4 regions of the Agarivorans sp. 1_MG-2023 genome follow, and region 4 is predicted to be linked to each of the others. Evidence: predicted binding sites of a transcription regulator. Region 4 holds the regulator's gene; each other region holds the start of a gene.
The links. Region 4 encodes FliA, which starts transcription of late flagellar genes. Its sites were predicted from a motif close to CTAAAGNTNNNNNNNNNNNNGCCGATA; they were not measured.
Positions count from the first base shown of each region.

Region 1: the regulator FliA is predicted to act here: its motif matches at 2,791-2,817, upstream of Q4592_RS10305 (flagellin).
Region 2: the regulator FliA is predicted to act here: its motif matches at 2,677-2,703, upstream of Q4592_RS19075 (DUF5610 domain-containing protein).
Region 3: the regulator FliA is predicted to act here: its motif matches at 1,837-1,863, upstream of Q4592_RS18760 (VC2046/SO_2500 family protein).

Region 1 is NZ_JAUOSJ010000006.1:27,682-31,741, reverse strand. It holds gene fliD (flagellar filament capping protein FliD) at 1-1,304, opposite strand, end outside; gene Q4592_RS10310 (flagellar protein FlaG) at 1,326-1,748, opposite strand; gene Q4592_RS10305 (flagellin) at 1,828-2,643, opposite strand; gene Q4592_RS10300 (flagellin) at 3,199-4,017, opposite strand.
Region 2 is NZ_JAUOSJ010000016.1:3,670-7,729, reverse strand. It holds gene fabR (HTH-type transcriptional repressor FabR) at 1-584, shown strand, start outside; gene Q4592_RS19085 (DUF1422 family protein) at 594-932, shown strand; gene trmA (tRNA (uridine(54)-C5)-methyltransferase TrmA) at 1,486-2,589, opposite strand; gene Q4592_RS19075 (DUF5610 domain-containing protein) at 2,736-3,911, shown strand; cobalamin riboswitch at 3,968-4,060, shown strand, end outside.
Region 3 is NZ_JAUOSJ010000015.1:46,001-50,060, reverse strand. It holds gene Q4592_RS18770 (YchJ family protein) at 1-403, shown strand, start outside; gene purU (formyltetrahydrofolate deformylase) at 432-1,268, shown strand; gene Q4592_RS18760 (VC2046/SO_2500 family protein) at 1,280-1,810, opposite strand; tRNA gene Q4592_RS18755 (tRNA-Tyr) at 1,976-2,059, shown strand; cyclic di-GMP riboswitch class I at 2,351-2,435, opposite strand; gene Q4592_RS18750 (tetratricopeptide repeat-containing response regulator) at 2,606-4,060, shown strand, end outside.
Region 4 is NZ_JAUOSJ010000009.1:136,957-141,016, forward strand. It holds gene flhF (flagellar biosynthesis protein FlhF) at 1-1,232, shown strand, start outside; gene Q4592_RS14400 (MinD/ParA family protein) at 1,222-2,115, shown strand; gene Q4592_RS14405 (RNA polymerase sigma factor FliA) at 2,108-2,827, shown strand; gene cheY (chemotaxis response regulator CheY) at 2,955-3,338, shown strand; gene Q4592_RS14415 (protein phosphatase CheZ) at 3,352-4,060, shown strand, end outside.

The DNA of each region.
Region 1 (4,060 bases), on a different contig from region 4:
GAGGCCATACGCTCCTCAAAATCTAATTTTTGATGTTCGTAATCTCTTATCTGACTTTTTACTGATTCTTCTCGAGAAGCGAGAACGCCATCAGATTTTTCATAGCTTGCAACTATTGCAGAAAAAGACTCCGAGATACCACCAGACATAGCAAAAACCTCGCCAACTCCGTCCATATTGTTAGCTAGGTTTTCTTTAAACTTAGTTTCGTCCAACTTAAGCATGCCATCATTGTCCATTTCTACACCTATACCATACAGTGTTTTCATGCCTGGAGGCGCGTCATCATAGCCATTACTGGCAATTCGGCCTAGTGAATACCGCAATGATCGAAACATAGCATCGCCGCTTAATTCTTTACGTGACGAAGCTCCATCCTCTCCTTCAATCACTGTCTCAGGTTTAGAATATTTATCAATTTCTGAAATAACCTTGTTGTAAGCGTCAACAAAGGCTTTCATATTCTCAATTGCCTTTTCTTCACTCGGCGCAATATCGACAGAGACAGCAGAACCCGTCACTTTTTTGACATCGATACTTACACCAGATACTACATTTTTAAAGTTGTTAGTGCTGCTGGTTGCTTCAATTCCGTCAATGGTAATTTTGGCGGAAGATGCATCAACGACACTCATTTTCCCACCAGCATTAGTAAAATTATCAAGTTCAGGGTTAGAACCTGTATTCGTTACGGTTAAGGTATTACCGTCACCAGTTTCTTCAGAAGAGATTGCCAAGCGAATCTCTGAGCCGGTATCAATCAGGTTAGCGCTTACTCCAAAGTTATCTTCGGCGTCATTTATTTTTTCTCTTAACTGCTTAAGGGTTGTCCCGGCTTCGACATCTAAGACAAAACTTTCACCGTTAGCCGTTGAAAAAGTCATTTGACCCGCAGTAGAAGACACTACATCATCTTCGCTGGTATACAGTGGGGTTCCACCATTGGTAGTTGAGTCAATTGACGTAAGAGATGACCCCTTAGCAAGCTGCTGAACTTCAACTGAATAGTTTCCATTTGTCGCACTTTCAGCTAAATCGATAACAAATGATTCATTGCCTTCAGACTCTCCAGTCGTTGCGACACGGGGAATAAAGGTAGATTGTTCTTTAGCTTTCTCAAGAATGCTAAGAAAGGAGCTTAAGGCAGATTTAACAGAACCAACAGCAGACAAAGTAACGTCTAAAGTTGCTTTGGTTTTCTCCAAACGCGCATCTTTGCCTGCACGTTCTGCATTAATGGATACTTCAATAAGGGCTTCTAAGTCTAAACCACTACCAATACCTGCAGCTGTAATTCCAGTCATAACTTGTTACTCGCATTTAGTTTAAACCAATTGATCGACAAACAACCCAGTTGTTTGACCAATGGCGTCTTGAAACTTCTTTAACCGCTCTTCCAATTGACGATACTCTTCAGTAGGGATTTCACGAATGAGCTCGTCGGTACTTCTGTTTAGCACCGAAGTGAAGAACTGGCCATCTCGTTCATCTACAACAAACTTAACATCCCTATCTTGAACTTCAAGTAACTGGTTTAGAGAAGCAACTACGTCATCTATTTGAGTCTTATCCTCATCTTGACGTTTCTCTTGCTCAGCCTCTTGTTGCGCTTTTGCCTGTTGCTGCTCTTTCTGAAGCGATATTTGTGCCACCTCCATCTTGTCAGCAGCACTTAAGTTAGGCTCCCGATTTGCAGATTGGCCAGGTGTAACTGTCGTAGTGGATATTGAACTTACACTGTTATCCATATTCCAGACTCCTTAAACAAAGCAAGCCACACTTACATAGTATAAGTGTGGCTGCGTCTTTCTACACTATTATTAACGATTAAACTAGAGCTAACGCAGCTTGTGGGCGTTGGTTTGCTTGAGCAAGAATCGAAGTACTAGTTTGTTGTAGAATCTGAGCTTTAGTTAAGTCAGCAGTTTCTTTTGCAAAGTCAGTATCTTTAATTCGAGAACGAGCACCAGAGATATTCTCTGAAATGTTAGACAAGTTACGAATAGTAGATTGGAAGCGGTTTTGAACCGCACCTAAACCAGCACGCTCAGAATCAACAGCTTTAATTGCTGAGTCAATAGCAGCCATTGCTGCACTAGCCGCAGCAGCAGTACTTACACTCGTACCGGTGATACCTAGACCAGCTTGCGAAATAGTTTGGCCAATTGATACCAAAATATTTTCGCCTGCGTTAGCACCTACTAAGAAGTTTGAGCTGTAAGAGCCATCTAATAGCGCCGTACCACCAAACTTAGTTGTAGTACCTACTCGGCTAATCTCAGCTTTCAGTTGACTAACTTCTGCTTGTAGAGCTGTACGGTCGTCGCTGTTATTAATACCATCTTGAGATTGTACGGCTAAAGTACGCATACGTTGAAGCATATTAGTCACTTCATCCATCGCACCTTCAGCTGTTTGCGCTACCGAAATCCCATCTTGAGCATTCATCACCGCGCGATCTAAACCTTGTATTTGTGATGTCATACGGTTAGAGATTTGTAGACCTGCAGCATCGTCTTTTGCGCTGTTAATTCTAAAACCAGAACTTAAACGTTGATAAGCAGTATCAAGTGTATTGCCAGAATTATATAACTGACGCTGTGCGTTCAATGACGACACATTGGTGTTGACAACTAATGCCATAATTTGAGCCTCCTAAGAAATCGCTCATCCTGATTGAACTGTGTCAGGACGATCAAAACCATCTGTTAGTTGTTGAACCCCTGGTCTATGAACCGAAAACCAAGACAACTTAAAAATGGACCAAAGTTTTAATAACTTCATATTAGTTAGCGGCAAGCCTAGGAAAAGCTTTAGAGAAAAAAAGGAAAAAACGGAAAAAACTTGCCGCTTTTGCGGCAAGCCTTGCTATCAAAGGCTTCGTAGCAGAAAGTAATCTTGAATAAACCGGACTAAAGATAGAGCTTTTAGCTAAAAAATTTATTTTTTGATGCCAATAATCTGTCACTAAAACTTGGCACAAGCATTGCTTTATTACAGGTGCAGTCTGAACCGCTGCGAAAAAAGGCCAAGTGAGTATACATCACTTGGCCGTATCGCTCGAAACGATAGGAGATTGAGAGCGAAACTAAAGCGCAACTTATTATTAGTATGGAATTGAGCCTCCTAGGAGTACTAATTGCGCGATTACAGTATGAGGACGGTGGATTGAACCCCCACCGTCCTTTTCTTTTTTTATTAACCTAGTAGAGATAATGCAGCCTGTGGACGTTGGTTCGCTTGAGCCAAAATAGTCGTAGAAGTCTGCTGAATAATTTGGTTACGCGTCAACTCTGCTGTTTCTTTTGCAAAATCAGTATCTTTAATACGTGAACGAGCAGCCGTTACATTTTCAGAAATGTTAGACAAGTTACGAATGGTAGATTGGAATCGATTTTGAACTGCACCTAATTGTGCGCGCTCAGCATCAATAGTTTTAACCGCTGAGTCTATGGCAGCCATCGCAGCGCTTGCTAAAGCAGGGCTTGATACAGACAAGGTAGTAATACCCAAACCAGCTTGGCTAACAGTTGTACCAATGGTAACAGCAATGTTTTCTCCAGCGTTTGCACCTACTAAGAAGTTCTCATTATATTGACCATCCAGTAGTGTGATATTACCAAACTTGGTGGTTGTGCCTACACGACTGATCTCTGCTTTAAGCTGTGAAACCTCAGCTTGTAGTGCTATACGGTCATCGGTGTTATTGATACCGTCTTGAGATTGGATGGCTAAAGTGCGCATACGTTGAAGCATATTTGTTACTTCGTCCATCGCGCCTTCAGCGGTTTGGGCTAACGAGATGCCATCTTGAGCATTCATTACTGCGCGGTCTAGACCTTGAATCTGCGAAGTCATACGGTTTGAAATTTGAAGACCAGCGGCATCGTCCTTTGCACTATTAATACGCAAACCCGATGACAAGCGTTGGAATGATGTATCTAAAGACCAGCCAGATTGAGTTAACTGACGTTGGGCATTTAGCGATGACACATTTGTATTTACGTATAAAGCCATGATATTTCTCCTATCTATATATTAACCATTTATAGGTTTTATT
Region 2 (4,060 bases), on a different contig from region 4:
GTAGATCAATTATTGATGCTGCGTTTAGCCAACTAAGTGCTGAGCGCAGTTTATCGAGTCTGAGCTTACGCGAGGTGGCAAGAGAAGCAGGAATTGCACCGACGTCTTTTTATCGCCATTTTTCCGATATGGAAGAATTAGGCCTAACCTTAGTTGATGAAGGGGGCTTAACTCTGCGACAACTTATGCGCCAAGCACGGCAGCGCATTATTGCCACTGGGGGGAGCGTTATTGGAACCTCGGTAGATACTTTTATGGAGTTTGTTTATAACAATCCCAATATTTTTCGACTGTTGCTGCGAGAGCGCTCTGGAACTTCACCAGCGTTTAGAGCTGCAGTAGCACGAGAGATTGCCCATTTTATCGCGGAACTTACCGATTATTTAGAGCACCAATATAAGTGCCCGCGAGATGATGCCCAGATGCAAGCCGAAGCGATGGTGATTTTAGTCTTCAATGCCGGGGCATCGGCTTTAGATCTTGCCGAGTTCGATAGGCAAGTGTTGGCAGACAAAACGGTTAAGCAGTTGCGTATAGTGGCTAAAGGTGCCGCGTTATATAATCGTACTCAAGCATTAAGCTAAGAGGTATATATGAAGGTAAAAAAGTGGCTATTGTTATTAGCGTTTATCGCAGGTTTGTGTGGTAACGCTAGTCTGGCTTTACTCACAGTACCGGAATTGACGTTTTCAGTATTTCCGATTATTGCCTTTGTGCTGTCAATAATGCAGCTTTATCAGCTTTATATGGAAAAAGATCTTAGCGAAGACTCTCCGCTGATGGGAGTCGCGGCCTTTTTGTTAGGTGCATTAGGCTATTCGGCTATGCTACGGGCGCAGTTTCCAGACATAGGTAGTAACTTAGTGTTGTTGCTGATTTGCCTGTTTATTGGCTTGTGGTTAATGTTCAAACTCGGCGGTTTTAAGCGTTAGTCTAGTTTTGATTGCTTGGCTTTATTGGTTTGTTGTAGGTAAGGCTACCAGTTGCTTTGTAATCAGTATAGCCTGCCTTATGAGCATAGGGTAAACCCGTTCACAACCCAAATCTCTGGTACTTTGCCGTTGGTGGCTACCAAGCCTTCACCTATTGATAAGGCAGTGGAGCAGCAACCGTTTTAACGCGCTTGCATAGCTGCTGGCTGTTTAGCTAATTTATCGGCGCTTTGTTGGTTACCAATGTACTAATCGGCATTATTCCCGCGAACCAAGTATTTCTTCCTTCGAGGCCCCGGTGGTCTTGTTGTGCATGGCTCAAACTACCCAATCTATCTTCTGCTTTGGCACTCCAATATAGGGTGTACTCGCAGGTTCTGTCGCTAAGCAAAAAAAGCTGAATATAGTGAGCAGAGTAGCAAAAGGGCAAGGGTGCATAAGCAATCCTTACTTAAATGAACCTTTTTACTGTGGGATAAGCGGAGGGAGTTGGCTTTTTCAGTATATAAAGCAACAGCGATTAAGATGCATTAATCGCTGCTGTTGGCTGGGTTTAGCGGCGTTGTAAGTAAACGCCAACCTCTATGTGGTCGGTATAAGGGAACTGATCGAACAAAGCCCAATGGCTAATCTGGTGAGTTTTACTGAGTTCACTAAGGTTGTTGTACAAGGTATTAGGGTTACAAGAAATGTACACAATGTTGTCGTAAGCTTGCACCATGCCTAACGTAGCGTCGTCTAGTCCGGCACGTGGTGGGTCAACCAAAATGGTATCGCATTGATAACTACTTAAATCCACATCGGCTTCTTGTAAGCGGCGAAACTCTCGCTCACCCAACATCGCTTGGGTAAATTCTTCTGCAGACAAACGTAAAATTTTCACGTTATCGATTTGATTCACTTTTATATTGTATTGCGCAGCCTGCACCGAGGGTTTGGCGATTTCGGTGGCCAGTACTCGATTAAAGTTTTTAGCCAGCGCCAGTGAGAAGTTACCGTTGCCGCAATACAGCTCCAGCAAGTCACCTTGGCTAGCGCGAGTGGTGTTTTGCGCCCAATCTAGCATGTGCTGATTCACTACTGCATTAGGTTGGGTGAAGCTATTTTCTATTTGTTGATAAACAATCTCTTCGCCATTCACGCGAAGCACTTCATCTACACGATCATCGCTTAAGCACATTTTTTGTTTGCGTGAGCGGCCAATTAGCTGAATCGAAAACTGTTGGCTAAGTTCGGCTTTAAGCTGTTCTGCTGCTGTGCGCCAGCTTTCATCAATGGGCTTATGGTAAAGCAGACTTACGATCGCCTCGCCGCTCAAGGTTGACAGAAAATCTACCTGAAACAACTTGTGGCGCAATAGCGTGTTGCTTTTTAGCTTTTCAACTAATAAAGGCATCAGCTGATTGATGATTTCACTCGCTGGTGGAAAAGTGTCTACTCTAAACTTCTGCTTGGTCTTTTGATCAAACATAATGTAATAGAGGTCGTCGCCCTCGTGCCATACGCGAAACTCGGCGCGCATACGATAGTGTATAGTCGGAGATGCGAACACACTTGGCTCGGGTGGAGAAAACTCGGCAAATTGTTCGCGACGTTTAGCGACTTTCTCGGCCAAGAGTTCTTGGTACTGTTCTGGGTAGTATGCGATAGCGCTCATGGCCGCTCCTGTGTTCTAGCAAGGAGCGCAATTTAAAGGCGCGTGGCTTGCTTGTCCAGTTTATCTACAATAATAGTGATAAAATTTCTAAAGTTTTAAATTTGGTCGCCGATAAGCTGTGACTAGGGTAAATCCATGGAGGCTTTATGAACGAACTAAATGGCTTGGGTAAAACACCCGTGCAGCAATATGCCGAGCGCTTATTGCAACAGTCTGCGCCGGCGATCGAGAAAAGGAATAATCTCGCCGACGACAAGGCAAGCCTAAATCAACAAGGTGCTGTAGCCAGCCATGTATTGTTGAGTTCAATAGAAAAACACACTTTGTCGATGGCCACGGGCGGCGTTAGCTTACCTAAGCCGCAGCAAGTGAGTGTGTTTGATGCCGAAGAAGTGGCGAGAAATGTACTTAACTTTGTTGCCAGCTCTTTATATAGCGCAAAGCAATCTGGGATGTCGGAAGATAAATTGGCCGAGATGATGGCTCAAGCCCGTAAAGGTGTAGATATTGGCTTTGAAGGCGCTCGAGAAGAGCTAAGTGATGCGGGGATCCTTAACGAAGAGCTCGAGAAAGGCATCGATAAAAGTTACGACTTGATTCAAGACGGCCTAGAAAAAATAGAAGAGGGTGATTACGAGATTCAATCAGCACCTATTGCCAGCCAATTAGCAATGTCTAGTTCACAATCTGCCAGCATGCAGTTAGAAACAGCGGAAGGCGATAAGGTCACTATTAGTTACGGCTCGCAATTAGCAGCAAGTTATAGCGAAGGTGGTTCGTCCTATCAGGCATCATTTGCGTCTCAGCAGCAATTTAGCTTCTCTGTTGAAGGTGATTTAAATGAAGATGAACTGGCAGCGATAGCCGATCTAATTAAGCAAGTCGACGAAGTAGGTCAGCAGTTCTTCTCTGGCGACTTAGATAAGGCTTTTGATCAAGCGCTAACGATTGGCTTTGATGAGCAGCAGCTAGTGGGGTTTGCGGTTAACTTTCAGCAGCAACAAAGTGTCGCGGTGAGCCAAGCTTATCAGCAGGCCGATGACAAAGCGGCTGGTGGCTCCGATTTAGTGCCCGATCTCAGCCAGTTCTTAAGTTCTTGGCAAGATATTCAAGCTAAAGTGAGCGCGTTGTTTGCTCAGCCTGAGTCTACAACAGAAACCTTACTTGCTGGTATTTTACCGGTGTCTAGCCCAAGTGAAGAGAATGACAAACAAGCTGATATAGAACGCTTTAAAGGTTTCGCCGACAGAATGGCTGAGGCTTTGGCGATGTTTAATAACACTTCGCCTAATCAAGCGAACGAAAACGCCAATATTAGTTAATTTCATGTAGAGAAAAAGCCAGCCATTTTGTGCTATTAATCACATTAATGCTGGCTTATAATCTCGCCCGCTGTGGTGCTTAAGTAAGCGAAACTTAGGCTTAATAGGGAATCTGGTGAAACTCCAGAACTGACGCGCAGCGGTAAAGA
Region 3 (4,060 bases), on a different contig from region 4:
AAACGGTACTTCCAAGCCTGTTAGTTGCGAGCAATTAATGCGTTCGCGCTACACCGCCTTCACACTTGGAGATGCTAACTATCTATGGCAAACCCACCACCCTGATTTTCGTCAAGGTGATGCGCCTAGCGCCTTTAGCGAAGACGAAAAAAATCAATGGAAGAAGCTACAAATTCTCTTTAGCTGCCACCTTATTAATGGCCTAGCTGGCATAGTGGAATTTAAAGCCTATTACCAAGAGCATGATCAATTAAACATTTTGCACGAGCGTTCTAACTTTGTAAAAAGCCAAGACCGCTGGTTTTATACCGATGGCGAATTTGCGCCGAAGTCTTTGGCTCGCAATGCTAAATGCCCCTGTAATAGCGGCAAAAAGCTAAAGCAGTGCTGTAAGAAATCTTAACTTTAAAACTGAATAAATCGAAAAGACAATGGAAAGAAAAATCCTTTTAACCGAATGCCCAGATGCCAAAGGCTTAATTTCGAGCATTACCAACATCTGTGCTAAGCACCAACTTAATATCATTAAAAACAACGAATTTGTTGATAATGCTGCCGGCCGTTTCTTTATGCGCACCGAGCTAGAGGGCTACTTTAACGATAAAACCCTGTTAGCCGATTTAGACGGCGCTTTACCTGCTGGTAGTATTCGCCGATTAGAAAGCGCAGGTCGTAAACGCATTGTGATCATGGTGACTAAAGAAGCCCATTGCTTGGGTGACTTGCTAATGAAAGCGGTATACGGAGACATGGACGTAGAGATTGCCGCGGTAGTTGGTAACTACGATAGCCTGCAAACCCTGACTGAAAAGTTCGATATTCCCTTCCATCACATTAGCCATATAGATTTAAGCCGCGAAGAACATGAGCAACAAGTGATTGAAGTGGTTCAGCAATACCAGCCAGACTACGTAGTATTAGCTAAATACATGCGTATTCTTACGCCAGCCTTTGTAGAAGCATTCAATAACAAAATTTTGAATATCCACCACTCGTTCTTGCCGGCATTTATTGGTGCTAAGCCCTATAAACAGGCTTACGACCGTGGTGTGAAAATTATTGGCGCTACTGCTCACTTCGTAAATAACGATTTAGATGAAGGGCCGATTGTTGAACAGCATGTTATTCATGTGGATCACTCATACAGCGCTGAAGAAATGGCTAAAGCGGGACGTGATGTTGAGAAAGCGGTATTAAGTAAAGCCCTGCAGCAAGTATTAGACGAGAAAGTTTTTGTCTACGGAAATCGTACCGTGGTATTTCGTTAATTAAGCATTTTTTAATTAAAATACTGCACCTTAAGTGGCTTTGAGTAATCAAAGTCACTTAGTACCTTATACATATCCACGCCTTTCACTTCAGTATCTACTTCTTGCTGCTTAGGTTGCTTGGCTACTGAGTGCTTTAAACGTGTGAGTAAGTCCACGTTATTGATGACTTCAACGGGCACGCCTTCAACGCTGTCATCAGCATAGGCTGCATAGCCACCTAAAGCTTGCTCTAAGCGAATACTGCTGATATCCCCCACTTGCGCTCTCTTGCTCCAATTGGCTTGCACAGCAAACTCATCGTCTTGTGCCAACAAGGGGCGTCGACTCGCTAATTGAAACTTATCTCGAAGGCTTTGTTGAATTTGCTCTCGATTTTGCTTCTGCATCGAAAACTGAGCTTGGTCACAAACGTTTTGGCTCAACATGCTTAGTAACAAATGAAAACGCGCTTGCTCACCATGAGCGGTACTTTGGTTAAGCGTATCGCCCAACTGCAGTTCGTCACATAAGCTGCTATTTCTAATTTGTTCAACTAACATATTGCCCCTCCGGTTCTATCTCTAGCTATCGGAAAAGCTGGCCAAAACTTTAGCCTATTCGCATCAAACGCGCAGATAATAAGCAAACAGTAGTCAGTCAGTAAAAATCTGCTTATTTTTACTTTACAGCCCACTTTGTTCTGGTAATATGCCGCTCCACAAGCAGGAGGGGTTCCCGAGTGGCCAAAGGGAACAGATTGTAAATCTGTCGCGAAAGCTTCGGTGGTTCGAATCCACCTCCCTCCACCATATTTGTTAAAGAAAGACACCTTAGGGTGTCTTTTTTTATGCCCGCAATAAATGCCAATCGTTACATCATCGCTTGATCAAAACCAGCAGACACAGAAAAACACAACTCAAGTGAATAAGAGCTATTACAGGTAAGAATAAACTGAAACGAATGGGCAGTACGAGAAGAGAAATAAATACGCCAAGCTAATTTTAGCTTGGCGTTCCAACCAAATACGGAAAGTAATAAACGGTAAATAGACTAACTTACTAAGTAGAAAGACATACATTGTGCAAATCTAACCACTCAACTAAGGCGGTCCAGCCATCTTAAGGATAAGCCTTAAGATCTGTAACTTTCCGACCTTGGATCACTCCAAGTTTGGCTTTGACTCAGCGTTGGTGAGACCAAAAGTCTCACCAACAGATTAATATTAAATCAATTCCGGCCAGTTTGGCAAGATCAAATAAACGATAGTATTACTCAACTAACTCTCTGCGCCCTTCTCTGCTTTAACCGAGATAAACTTATGCTAGGATAGCGAAAAGTGATCAGAAAACTCATAAATGGCAGCGCAATACAATTACAGCGGGAAGCAAATACTTATTGTTGATGACCAACGAGCGTTTCAGGTCATGCTTAAGGCTATGTTGCAAAATTTTGGCGCAAACGATGTTTTTTTTGCCAATACTGGTGAAGCAGCAGTAAGAGCCTGTCGTAAACGAAAATTTGACATTTTGTTGGTTGATTACAATTTAGGCACCGGCAAAAACGGTGGCCAATTACTTGAAGAGCTAAGAGTTAGCCAACTATTAGAAGTAGACGCTCTATTTTTTATCATTAGCGGTGATAACAACAAAAGCATGGTGTTAAGTGCGTTAGAGATGGAGCCCGATGAATTTATCACTAAACCCTTCTCGCAGTTTCAATTACACAATCGCTTAGCCAGAGCCCATGTTAAGCGCCAAAGCCTACGTGAAGTATTCCAAGCATTAGCGAAGAAAGACTACACCAAAGTCATTGAGCTATGTGATCAACAGATTGAAGCAGAAAGTCGCTACACCAATTATTGCCGCAACATGCGGGTAGAGGCTCAAATTGCCTTAGGTGAATTTGAAGCCGCCAAAGTGGCTCTCGAAACCATACTTGAAGAACGCAAACAAACTTGGGCTAAGGCAACACTTGGCCGAGTGCACTTGTTACTTAAAGACAATAAAAGCGCAATTAATACACTTAGCCGTTCGGTAACCGAAAGCCCCCTATTACTTACTGGTTACGACTGGTTAGCCCGCGCCTATCGCGCCGAAGGCGAAACTGACAAAGCGTTGGAAACGGTGCTTAAAGCCTCAAAGTTGGCAGTAAATAGTATCGAACGCCAACAGTTGTTGGCCGAGCTCGCCATGGAAGCAGGTGACCTTACCTTAGCTAAAGAAACCTTCTCTACCATTTTACAGTTAGCGCGACGCTCCATTCACCGTGGTCCACATCATCTATGTAATTACGTTCGTAGCCTGATTGATGAAGCTCAGAATGAAGATGACTTATACCGTAAAAACCGCCTGCTACAAGAAGTAAACTCTGTGCTATTTCACGCCCGCCGAGAAGAAGGTAAAGACGAAGACTTTAACTTTGACGCCTTTGAAGGCATTAGCCAAGCGCGTGTACATGCCACTAAAGGCGAAATGAACAAAGCCAAGCGCTTACTATTTGATAGCCACGAAGGCTTGTTAGAAGAGCCCAGTAAAGTAAGCGGCGAACTGTTACCCGATACCTTTCTAACGTTGAACTCAGTGGGTGAGTTTGAATATGCGATGCCCTTTGCTGAAGAGTTAGAAAAACGAGCAGATATAGACCCAATTTCACTCTCTTCGGCCCAAAAAGTACTGAGAGCTGAAGATTTTGAATTGAAACTCGGCCAGTTCCGCGAATACAACAAAATGGGTATCGAGGCTTACGAAGAGAGTCGCTACATTGAAGCCACTAACTTCTTTGACAAAGCGCTCCAAGTGGCCCCTGGCAAC
Region 4 (4,060 bases):
TATCGTCCCGGAATCCCGCTGCGGCAAAGAAAGCGCCAACAAACCAGCATCCTGGTCATGATTTTGACGAAAATGCCAGTTTGAAAGATAACTTAACCAACTTCATGCAACGTCATCAAAAGCGCCAGCAAGAGAATTTGCAACAATCTACCTTAAAACAGCAACAACAATCGCAGCGCCCTCGTACCGTTCAAGCACCGCGTTCTTTAGCGCAGCAACAGGGCTGGGTACAACAAGGTTCTTTATCAAGTCAACCTGCTCAATCCCGTTCTGCTCAGCAGCCTAAGCAAGATTCTGCTGGAAATGAAGTGGGTGAATTGAAGAAAGAAATGGCAGCGATGCGCAAGTTACTCGAGCACCAAGTCTCTGGCTTGATGTGGCAAGAAGTTGAGCGTCAAGAACCGGTTCGAGCGATGCTCATTAAGCAATTGCAGCTAGTTGGTTTTGATGAAGACATGGCTGACCAAATCGCCGGTTATATTCCTGAAGAACTTGGTGTGCAAGAAGGCTGGCAGCATTTACGTGAGTTGCTCGCAAACCAACTTCCGGTCGGCCAAGATGAAATTCTGCTTAAAGGCGGTGCAATTGCTTTATTAGGGCCAACGGGCGTGGGCAAAACCACTACCATTGCCAAATTAGCCGCTCAGTTTTCTATGCGTCATGGCGCAGATAGCGTAGCGATGATTACCACCGATACCTATCGAATTGGCGCGCATGAACAACTTGCTACCTATGGGAAGATTATGGGTTGTGCAGTGCGGGTCGCTAACGATGAAGAAGAGTTGTCTCAATTGTTGTATCAATTTAAAGATAAAAAACTTGTGCTAATTGATACTGCCGGTATGAGCCAACGAGATTTACGTTTACACGAACAACTCGATAAGTTAGTTAAGAATAGCCGCGTGAATATACGTAACTATTTGGTGATGTCAGCTAACGCTCAACGTCGAGTTATTGAAGAAACCGTGAATCAATTCCAGCGAATTCCTCTTGCGGGTACCATACTTACCAAATTAGATGAGAGCTTGGCCTTAGGCGAGGTTTTAAATGTCACCTTGCGCCACGCTCTGCCAATCAGTTACGTTACGCATGGCCAGCAAGTGCCAGAAGATATTGCAGTTGCCGAGCCAACCAAGTTAATTGAGCAAGCGCTGTCAGTAATTGATACTCAGTCTCGGCAACATTTCTGGTTTAGTGAAACCGAACAGCAGAAGGTTTCAGATGTATTCTAAAGACAACGAATTTGATCAAGCTAGCGGCTTAAGAATGATGCAACAAAAAAATAATGTGAAAGTTATCGCTGTAACCGGTGGTAAAGGTGGTGTTGGTAAAACTAACGTTACCCTGAATATGGGCATTGCTATGGCAGCCCAAGGTAAGCGTGTAATGGTGCTGGATGCCGACTTAGGCTTGGCAAATGTAGATGTACTATTAGGCCTACGCGTTACCAAAAACTTATCGCATGTACTATCTGGCGAGTGCACATTGGATGAAGTGCTCGTAAAGGGGCCCAACGGTATATTAATCGCCCCAGCAACTTCTGGTACCCAATCAATGGTTGAATTGAGCCCGGCAGAGCATGCAGGATTGATTCGCGCATTTAGTAGCTTGAAAACTCCCATTGATATATTGCTGGTAGATACTGCTGCTGGTATTTCCGATATGGTGCTGAGCTTTGCTAAAGCCTCGCAAGATATCTTGGTCGTGGTTTGTGATGAACCCACATCGATTACTGATGCGTATGCTTTGATTAAACTATTGTCTAACAAGCACGGCGTATACAAATTTAAAGTAGTGGCAAACATGGTTCGTAGTCTGAGAGAAGGCCAAGAACTGTTTGCTAAACTAACTCGTGTTACCGATCGCTTTTTAGACGCCACTTTAGAACTCGTATCGTGTATTCCATACGATAACAATGTTCGACTCGCTGTGCGTAAACAGCGCGTCGTGGTTGAAGCGTACCCTAAATCTCCCGCTTCTTTAGCCTTTCGCTCTTTAGCGAGTAAAGGAGCTACTTGGCCGATTCCGGAACAAGCTGGTGGCCATTTAGAATTCTTCATCGAGAATCTTCTCGAATTCGGACAACGTAAAAATAGAGAACAGCTTAGTGAATAAAGTTGCCGCTTATGCCAGCGCTAGTGACACTAATGTGTTGGTGGAACGCCATGCAAATTTGGTAAAACGGATAGCGCACCATTTAATGGCGCGCCTACCGGCTAGCGTAATTGTTGATGATCTCATTCAGTCTGGAATGATTGGTCTTATCGAAGCTGCGCGTAATTTTGATGGTACCAAAGGTGCGAGTTTCGAAACCTATGCCGGGATCCGTATTCGTGGCTCAATGCTTGACGAAATTCGTCGTGGTGACTGGGTACCACGTTCTGTGCATAAAAACAGCCGCGCTATCAGTGAAGCTATTAACGCAGTTGAAAAAGAAAAGAATGGAGATGCCAAAGATGCTGAGGTTGCTGCTAAGCTGGGTGTAAGCCTAAGCGAATATCATTCAATGTTGTCTGACGTAAACTGTGGCCGAATTCTTGGTATTGAAGATCTTGGCGTGAGCGAAGATGTTATTTCTAGTGATGAAAGTCGCGAGCAAAATCGACCATTTGAAGGCTTTGCTAATCAACGCTTTCAACAATCGCTAGCCGACTGCATTAAAGGCTTACCAGAGCGCGAAGCGTTAGTATTATCGCTATATTATGACGAAGAACTTAATCTTAAAGAAATTGGCGAAGTATTAACCGTAAGCGAGTCAAGAGTCAGTCAAATACATAGCCAAGCGCTTGCTCGAGTGAAAACTCGAATGCGAGATTGGACACAATAGAGAAATTCATCCTTACAAATATGATAAAAGATGGACTAAAATTGTGTTTATTAAGGCATAATATCTTTATTACATAAATTTTTAGCCCGTTTTGAGGCTTGCAAAACATCCTGTTGGGGGACGTACCTTGGATAAAAATATGAAAATTCTGGTTGTTGATGATTTTTCAACAATGAGAAGGATTATTAAAAACCTACTTAGAGATTTAGGTTTCAACAATACTCACGAAGCTGATGACGGTAATACTGCGTTGCCAATGCTTAAAGGTGGGGACTTCGAATTTGTAGTGACCGATTGGAACATGCCGGGTATGGAAGGCATTGATTTATTAAAGAATATTCGTGCCGACGAAAGCTTGTCTCATTTACCTGTGTTAATGGTTACAGCAGAAGCGAAACGCGAACAGATTATTGAAGCCGCGCAAGCCGGCGTAAATGGTTATATTGTAAAACCTTTCACAGCTGCCACACTAAAAGAGAAGCTAGATAAGATTTTCGAAAGATTACAATAATAAAGGAAGATGTGTGAGCACTGATACTCCGATCATCTCATTAGCCGATGCCAAAGCTTTGGTGTTGCTACTTGAAGAAGGAAACGTCTCCGAGGCGAATCAATTTGTCAGTGAGCTGTGCGCTCCTAAGGCCAACCTGTTGTTTGACAAAGTTGGCCAGCTCACACGTCAACTTCACGATTCATTAAATGATTTCAAGCTAGATATTCGTATTAATGAATTAGCCAATCAGGAAATACCTGATGCAAAAGAGCGGTTAAACTATGTAATAGAGATGACCGACCAAGCCGCTAATAAGACCATGGATGCGGTTGAATCTGGCCTCCCTATTGCCGATCAATTAACCAGTGAAATCAACGATATTATGCCTGTTTGGCAAAGTTTGATGGAACGAAGAATTGAAATTGGCCAATTTAAAGCGCTATGTCACCAAATCGATATTTTCCTTAATAGTTCTTCAGCAAATGCCGATAAACTACGAAGTATGTTAACTGAAATATTGATGGCTCAAGATTTTCAAGACTTAACTGGGCAAATGATTCGTAAAGTAATCACCTTAGTTCAAGAAGTTGAAGAAAGTTTAGTGGAAATGCTGACCTTGTTTGGCAATGATAAAGCTGAAGTTATAGAGAAAAAAGCTCCTGCAAAATCGGCCATTGAAGCCGAAGGGCCAATATTAAATAAAGAGCAAAGGGATGACGTTGTTAACGATCAAGATGATG